2 regions of the Ruminococcus sp. NK3A76 genome follow, and region 2 is predicted to be linked to the other one. Evidence: predicted binding sites of a transcription regulator. Region 2 holds the regulator's gene; the other holds the start of a gene.
What was found. Region 2 encodes Rex, which represses fermentation and respiration genes when NADH is low (regulators of the CRP and FNR family bind a similar motif). Its sites were predicted from a motif close to ATTGTTAANNNNTTAACAAT; they were not measured.
Positions count from the first base shown of each region.

Region 1: CD05_RS0104885 (phosphoglycerate kinase) is a predicted target of Rex. The motif match lies at 2,527-2,546, and genes of this name have one in related genera.

Region 1 covers NZ_JMMA01000002.1:1,050,227-1,054,652, reverse strand. The annotation lists gene CD05_RS0104895 (hypothetical protein) at 1-23, opposite strand, end outside; gene CD05_RS0104890 (hypothetical protein) at 243-1,094, opposite strand; gene CD05_RS0104885 (phosphoglycerate kinase) at 1,259-2,479, opposite strand; gene CD05_RS0104880 (spore coat protein) at 2,822-3,079, opposite strand; gene CD05_RS0104875 (hypothetical protein) at 3,092-3,271, opposite strand; gene CD05_RS0104870 (hypothetical protein) at 3,378-4,052, opposite strand; gene CD05_RS0104865 (DegV family protein) at 4,123-4,426, opposite strand, start outside.
Region 2 covers NZ_JMMA01000002.1:2,640,022-2,644,447, reverse strand. The annotation lists gene CD05_RS0112335 (hypothetical protein) at 1-18, shown strand, start outside; gene CD05_RS0112330 (hypothetical protein) at 38-304, shown strand; gene CD05_RS0112325 (Uma2 family endonuclease) at 318-863, shown strand; gene CD05_RS0112320 (NADP-dependent isocitrate dehydrogenase) at 887-2,098, shown strand; gene CD05_RS0112310 (redox-sensing transcriptional repressor Rex) at 2,522-3,184, opposite strand; gene CD05_RS0112305 (zinc ribbon domain-containing protein) at 3,887-4,426, opposite strand, start outside.

The DNA of each region.
Region 1 (4,426 bases), 1.6 Mb from region 2:
GCTGTCTTACCTACACGTCGCATGGGTCACTCTCCTTATGATTTTGCCTATAATTACTCATAGTAAAATTATATCACAATCAAATGAAAAAGTCAATAAAAACTAAAGTCTTAATACGCACACATTAATCTTTTCAGGTGCTCAGACACACCAGGCAGACAAAAAGCTCCCCCTGCGGCGGTCAAAGCATAAGAGAGCCGTCCGGGAGAGCATATTTATTGGTATTGATAAAGGGGCAGAGCCTACTGCATCTGTGACTCAAAGACATCGTGTCTTATCTTTCTTGCAAGGGCAAAGCTGATATCAAGCGAGTGCAGCACGCTGTCACGCTGCCAGGGGTATTTATACTTCTGGCAGTTTATTGCAGCCTGGCGAGCAGCTTCGATAGCACGCTGTGCTTCAAACTCGTTGCCGTCAAGGATAAACAGCTCGGCCATTATCATATAAGGGCTGTGAGCACGGTCGGGGTGAGCCGCTGCTGCCTCAGCCGCCTTGATACGGAAGCCCTCGGCAGTCTGGAAATCACGTCTTATCGCTGAGCAGAGTGCGGCATCATCATAGAAAGAGCAGGCACTGCCGCCCTCGCCGCAGAAGAACTTTTCAAGCTGGCCACGGCTCGCATCGAATATATCGAGCGCCTGTCTATAGCGGCCTGTACAGAGGTAGAGCCATATATAGGTCTTATAGTACCAAGGCTTTGACAGCGGCCCCTGGAGAGACTCACCGGGCGTTCTGTTAAGCACCTGCTCCGCCTCATCGTAGCGTTCAAGGAAGCAGAGGGCGTTTGCGTAGTTGACAAGCTGGATATTTGATAGTTTATTCTTTACAAACTGCTTTCGCAGAGCATCGACATACTCGGGGCATATACCCTTTGCCTTGAATATCTTCAAAGACTCACGCTGGACAAACATTATCTTTACAATCCACGCAAAAATAAACGCAGCGCCCACGCCGTTAAACATAGCAAGGCAGGTCCTGAATGTTTTATAGTCAAACTGCTCGTCCTGCGAGCAGAATACTGCAAAGATGATACCGAGAACGGCGTTATAGCCGAATACGATGATAGATGCATATTTTATTGAGTTTTTGGTCACGATATACCCCCCCTTATTTGCAGTTAAGAGTTAACGGTCATTGTATCGTATGCGCCGGTGATATGCACATTCGGGCGCAAATGATGTGAAACTCATACGATGTCAATCGTACACGAAAAAAGAGGCAAGAGGCTCTCACCTCTCACCTCTTTGAAAGTGCATGATTACTTGTCAGCTATTACATCAATGCCGGGGAGAACCTTGCCCTCGAGGTATTCAAGGGAAGCACCGCCGCCTGTGGAGATGTGGCTCATCTTATCAGAGAAGCCGAGCTGGATAACTGCTGCTGCGCTGTCGCCGCCGCCGATGATAGTTGTAGCGTCTGTCTCAGCAAGGCTCTTAGCAACTGCTATTGTGCCCTTTGCAAGTACAGGGTTCTCGAACACGCCCATAGGACCGTTCCATACAACTGTCTTAGCGCTCTTAACAGCCTCAGCATAGAGTTCTGCTGTCTTTGTGCCGATATCAAGACCCATCTGGTCAGCAGGGATCTTGTCAGCGTCTACTATTTCTACAGCGATCTCAGCATCTATCGGATCAGGGAAAGCCTTAGCGATAGTTGTGTCAACAGGGAGAAGGAGCTTCTTGCCCTTTGCTGCTGCCTTTTCGATCATTTCCTTGCAGTAGTCGATCTTTGTATCGTCAACGAGAGATGTGCCGACTTCCTTGCCCTGTGCCTTAAGGAATGTATATGCCATACCGCCGCCGATGATAAGTGTATCGCACTTCTCGATGAGGTTATTGATAACGTTGAGCTTATCAGCTACCTTAGCGCCGCCGAGGATAGCTACGAAAGGACGAACCGGATCCTCAACTGCGTTGCCGAGGAAGTTGATCTCCTTCTGCATAAGATAGCCTACTGCTGTCTCCTTAACGAACTTTGTAACGCCTGCTGTTGATGCGTGTGCTCTGTGAGCAGAACCGAAAGCGTCCATTACGAATACTTCGTCGTCAACGAGATCTGCGAGCTCCTTAGCAAAGCCCTCGCCGTTCTTTGTCTCCTCGTCGCCACGGAAACGTGTATTCTCAAGAACAACGATCTCGCCGTCAGCCATAGCTGCAACTGCTGCCTTAGCGTTGTCGCCTACAACTGTATCGTCAGCTGCGAATGTAACCTTTGTCTTAACGAGCTCAGCAAGTCTGTCTGCTGCCGGCTTAAGGGAGAACTTAGCCTCAGGGCCGTTCTTCGGCTTGCCGAGATGCGAGCAGAGAACTACCTTTGCGCCGCCCTCTGTGAGCTTATTGATAGTAGGGAGTGCTGCTGTGATCCTGTTATCGTTTGTGATAACGCCGTCCTTGAGCGGAACGTTGAAGTCAACTCTGACTAAGACCTTCTTGCCCTTGACATTAAGATCCTCAACTGTTACCTTGTTTAAACCTGCCATAATCTGACACCTCTCATAAATTATTTCCGATAAATCGGTTACGTCATGTTGTTAATGGTTTAACAACTCTAAATACTATTATATAATACTTTGCCGGAAAAATCAAGAGGTTTTTAAAAATTTCATAATGCAGGATGCATAATACATAATTAAGGTGTCGGCTTTGCAGACGCAGGCTCATTCGGACGTGTTACCGGGAGGCTTACCTTCAAGCGGGCGCTCTCGCTATCCTGCGCTGCAATGTAGGGCTTTGCGCTCGCCCCACGACCTTAGAATTCCCCCAAATACTGAGCAGCACTTGCACAAAAAAGCCTCCCCTTAAGCGGGGAGGCAAGGCTGCTCTCAGGCCGAGAATTTCTGTCTGACTGAGTCTATCTTCTGCTGAGGGGCGCTGCACATCTGATACATACCCATCGAGGACATTGTCTCATAGATATTCTTCTGCATATTCAGGCTCTCGTTGAGCCCGGAGCTGAAGACGCTCCTCACACTGTCGGTAGCGCTCTCGACTGCGCCGTGCATATAAAGGTCGCACACGCCCTTTTCGAGGTTGAGAAGATTTGTAGCTATCGTCTTATCATCATTTGACTGCATATTCATAGTGATACCTCCTTACTTGCCCAGAAGACTGTAAAAGTGCGAGAAAAGCTCTGCGTGTCTGCGCTCGCAGTCGTTTATCATGTTTCTGAGCCTTTCGTCCTGCACCCTCTGCGATGCGTCGTTACACATCTGTCTGATAAACTGTTCGTGGCCGAGCACGTCTTCGATATAAAGCAGCTCTTTATCGGTCATAGTCAACCGCCTCCTTAATGTTTTGTGATTATATTATTGGCGGAAAAATATGGTTTATTCACAAAGGCAGGAAAAAACCGCCCCGGAGCATCAGGGCGGTGTATGATTATTTACTTGAACTGTCTTTATCCTTTACAAGCTCGTCTCTTGTCTTCTTATCAACGATCTTGTTCTCAGCAAGCAGATAGCAGCCGGTGAGGTTATCGTAGTTGTCGTCCTTCTCGCCCTTCCAGCACCATATCTCCTTGTCGGTGAGCTTTTTGTGCTTGTCGGCTTGCTTGATGATATCGGCAAGCTCCCTGACAGATGCCTCGATATCGCTTGCAGGCTTATCTGTGAAGACAGCCATAAACACGTCGCTGTCAAGGCCGTCGTAGTGTTCATACTCAAAGCCCATGCTTTCCTTTAACTCGTCCTCTTTTTCGGACAGTTTGCTCTGGATATACTCGTTGTACGCCTTAGCCCAGTTATCTGTCGTCTTCTCAGCATAGCCGAGGTCAGCGCCCTCCATTTCCTTACGGTACTTCTCGCTCGTCACCTGAAACTTAAAGCCGCATTCTTTGTCCATAAAGGTGTAGACTACCTTATCGTCCGACTCTTCCTCGGTCTTTACATAATTCGCACCGGGAAGGTTCTTTTTTATATAGTCCTTAGTCTCCATTACCGTTTTGAGCTTTACGTCCTCTTTCTTGGTGAAGGTCTCGCCGCAGCTGCAAAAGCACACAGCAAGAAGCGCTGTTATCAGCATTATAACGGACATTTTCTTAAAAACAGCTCTCATAGTAAAACATCTCCTCTTTATTTAGATAAAAAACAATTAGATAAATAATGAGAAATGAGCAGTAAAACTATTATTTGTTCTGTGATTTGAATATTACTCCGACAACCTTGGGGCCTGCATTTACAGCTATCTCAGCACCTATGCGGAAGGTCATCTCAGGCGGATAGCCGACACTCTTGGTCATAGCGGCCTTCATTTCCTCGCACACGCTCTCGTCGCTGCCGTATACTATGCAGTAGGGTGTCTTGGGTATCATCTCGTTTACCGTGAGGTCGAGTATCTTGGGAACGAGTGTCTTATCTCCCCTGACCTTGGCCTCTGTGGTTATCTGATTATGCTGGATACGTGAAACAGGGCGAAGACCCATCACCTCG
Region 2 (4,426 bases):
CTTAAGGTGTTGGGCTGACCCCGTAAAGGAGGTTAATATGGACGATTATGCTCCCATATTCATAGCACTTGACAAATCGCTTAAAATTATCTTTGCTGCTTCGGCTGTTTTGCTTTTGATCCTCATAGTCATAGTTATCAGGATAGTAAAGCTATCAAAAGCAAAAAAGACAGATGATAAGCCTTCAAAACCCGCAATCAGGGCAGCAGCGATAGCCTGCTATGTGATAATAGCGCTGTTGATAACAAGCCCCTTCTGGATAGGCCTTACGCCGATTATGGACTGGCTTAAGGAGATAGTTTAAAGGAGTTGAGATTATGCCGCTTGCTGAAAAAAAGAAATATACGGCAGAGGAATACTTTGCAAAGACTCAGGATACCAATGAGCATACAGAGCTTATCGACGGTGAGATAGTGGCGCTTGCTGCGCCTGATGAGCTGCATTTTGACATCAGCTTTTCCGTGTGTTCAATGCTCAGGGATTTTATAAGCAAAAATGGCGGCAGCTGCAAGCCTTTTATGGCGCCGTTCGATGTTGTGCTTGATGAATACAATGTCGTTCAGCCTGATATTTTTGTAGTATGTGACGCTGATAAGCGTGACGGCAAAAGGATAAACGGTGCGCCGGATCTTGTTATCGAGGTGGTGTCGTCAAACCGCTCGGACGATTATGTAAGAAAGCTCGCTCTTTATAAAGAAAGCGGCGTGCGTGAATATTGGATAATCGACCCGAAGTTTGAAAGAACGCTCGTGTATGACTTCGATAACGGTGATTATCCGCAGATATATCCCTTTTCGCAGGATATACCGGTAGGCATCTATAAAGGCGTGCTGACCGTCAATGTAGCGAAACTCTTATCGTAATTAAATTTTTGGAGGATAGATATATGTCAAAAATTCAGATGAAGACACCCTTAGTTGAGATGGACGGAGATGAGATGACCAGAATTATCTGGCAGGAGATAAAGGATATCCTTCTCACCCCGTATATCGACCTTAAGACAGAGTATTATGATCTTGGCCTTGTTCACAGAAACGAGACTGACGACCAGGTAACTATCGACTCGGCAAACGCTACCAAGAAATACGGCGTAGCTGTAAAGTGTGCAACTATCACACCGAATGCCGCAAGAATGCCTGAGTATAACCTTAAGGAGATGTGGAAGTCGCCTAACGGCACAATAAGAGCAATGCTCGACGGCACAGTCTTCCGCACACCTATACTTGTCAAGGGCATCACCCCCTATATCCCTACATGGACAAAGCCTATCACTATCGCACGTCACGCTTACGGCGATGTGTATAAGAACGTCGAGATGAAGTGCCCCAAGGGCTCAAAGGCAGAGCTCGTGCTCACAGATGCCGAGGGCAATGTTTCCAGGGAGCAGATATTTGACTTCAAGGACACAGCAGGCATTATCCAGGGTCTTCACAACAGAGAGGACTCTATAGGCTCATTTGCAAGGGCTTGCTTCAACTACGCTCTTGACTGCAAGAAGGACGTATGGTTCGCTACAAAGGACACTATCTCCAAGAAGTACGACCACACATTCAAGGATATCTTTGCTGAGATATTCGAGAACGAGTACAAGGAAAAGTTTGCCGAGGCAGGCATCGAGTATTTCTACACTCTCATAGACGACGCAGTTGCAAGAGTTATCCGCTCTGAGGGCGGCTATATCTGGGCTTGCAAGAACTACGACGGCGACGTTATGTCCGACATGGTAGCTACAGCCTACGGCTCGCTTGCTATGATGACATCTGTTCTCGTTTCTCCTGACGGCGTTTACGAGTACGAGGCAGCACACGGCACAGTTCAGCGCCACTACTACAAGCACCTCAAGGGCGAGGAGACCTCCACAAACTCCGTAGCTACGCTCTTTGCATGGACAGGCGCTCTGCGCAAGAGAGGCGAGCTCGATGAGCTTCCCGAGCTTATGGCGTTTGCTGACAAGCTGGAAAAGGCAACTATCCAGACTATCGAAAACGGCGTTATGACAGGTGACCTCTACCTGCTCTCAAAGCTCGAAAACAAGCAGAAGGTCAACACAGAGGACTTCCTCAAAGCAGTTGACGAGAGACTCAAAGCACTCTTATGATCAGTTAACAGGTAACAGGTAACAGGTAACAGTTAAGGTATCGCCCTGCGGGCGATGGTTATTAAGGCAACACCGCACGAAGATTGTGCGCAAATTGCGCAGTCAGCTTTTTCGTCAGATTGCACAGATTTTCCGAAGGAATACTACCGTATTTCAAGGAAAAAATGTGTAATATGACGGAAAAGATGCAAGTAAGTTGCGTACAAAGCCTTCAGGCGGTCTTTGTGCGGTGTTGCCTTAAAAATACTGCCCCCGAAGTTTGCTAAAAACTCGGGGGCTTTGTGTTTATTCGCTACAAGGATAAATCGGAATTTGCAGCGGCAATGCACTGCTGCGAAGGGTCGAGGCGGCGCATAAGCCGTCTGCACGGCCTGAAAGCCCCCCACTAAAAACCCCTCTCCAAAACAGGAGAGGGGAGTGTTATCACTTGTTGTTTGCGCCGTCATCATTGCCCAGCGTGTGAGTTACGCCGTATGTGAGTGTCAGCAGCGAGTCGCCTAAGTGTACGTTCTCGACCACGATGCCCTCGTAATCAATGCTCAGGTCGTAGTGTGAGAAGTTCCAGAAGGCCTTTACGCCAAGACTTACAAGCAGCTCTGCGACAGCCTGCGTGCTTGCCTTGGGTATGCACAGCACAGCCACCTCGGGCTTGTAGGTGCGGCAGAAGAATTCAAGCTCGTCTATGTGGCGCACGGTAGTCTGAGCGACGACCTTGCCGGCGACATTCTTGTTTGCATCGAATATGCCTATGAGCTGGCAGCCCCTTGTCTCGAAATTGATGTGCGAAGCTATTGCACGGCCTAAGTTGCCTGCGCCGATAAGAATAGTATTGTATTTCTTGTCAACGCCGAGTATCTTGCCTATCTGCTCGTGCAGGTCGGAAACATTATAGCCGTAGCCCTGCTGGCCGAAGCCGCCGAAGCAGTTAAGATCCTGCCTTATCTGTGAAGCGGTCAGCTTCATGAGCGATGCGAGCTCCCTTGAAGATATCCTCTCGACCTTCTGCTTCATAAGCTCGCCTAAAAACCTGTAATAACGGGGCAATCTCTTGATCACCGATGCTGAGACCTCACCGTTTTTATTCATTACTCTCACCTCGGAATAGTATGATAGAATGATAAATTTTTGTCAATATTATTTTATCACTTTTTTTGCCTTTTGTCAAGAGCAAGGCAACTAAGAATGCAGAATTAAGAATGCATAATGCATAATTGTGGTGCGGCTGCGCCGCTTATGCCCATTCGGGCAGAAACGCTGCGCTCAGTGAATAGTGAATAGTGAAGAATGAATAGTGAATAGTAATGGTGCGGCTTACGCCGCTTATGGCCATTCGGCCGTGTTTGTCAGACGATTTCAGCTATGTCGCAGGACTTGCCAACCCGAAGGGGGTGAGCGGCAGCTCCGCTGCCGCAGGGGGGCGACCGGAAAGCCCCCCTACCTGTAGCGTAGGAATAAGCCAACCGTTCCCCTTTAGCTAATTAGTGGGGTCAGCTTATCTTCAAGGGTACGCTCTCGTCCTCAGGGGCTACACCGAGGGGCTTTCCGGTCGCCCCTCGACCCTTCGGACGCACGTCCCACGGCATAGCTGAAATCGTCCGACTGACAGGCCGAATGGCCATCTGCGCCGTCAGGCGCACCTTAACTGTTAACTGTTAACTGTAACCTGTTACCTGTTACCTGTTAACTGTTAACTGTTACCTGAAAACGCCGTCTGCGTATACAAAAAGGCACTTATGCCGTCTGACATAAGTGCCTTGTATCATAGCTTTATTGCGCCTGCGCTTGTTATCAGCTTACTGCTGTTACAGTGTACTTGTCCTTGGAGAAGTGATAATCGTCCTCAAAGAACTTGGTGTAATCGCCGAGCTTCTTCTTGCAAGCGTAGCAGTTGATGTAGTTGTTTGTGAGCATGAGCTCGCCGTTAGCCTTTACGAGGTTGTAGCCGTAGAAGAGAACGTGTGCTTCATACTTCTTGTTCTTCTTGTCTGTGATAGTTACCTTGTAGATCCTTGCGAGCTTGGAATTCTCGTCGTAATCCTTAGCGGACATCTCCTTGGCAGTTACAAGGTATGTCTTTTCGAGCTCGAAATCGCTCCAGCTCTTGGGGTCTTCAGAAAGTGTAACATCGCCGATGTATCTTGAATCCTTCTTGTTCTCCTTGAAGTTTTCAAGAGCCTCTGTGAAGTAAGCCTCGCTTTCCTTGTTAAGGTCGCCTACGTCGTCCTTCTTTGTGATAAGAACAGGCACCATATCCTCTGTAAGGGTTATGTTGTAGATGTAGTAGCCGTCGCTGTCAGCCGAGCCCTTGAGCTTGTAGCCAAGATCCTT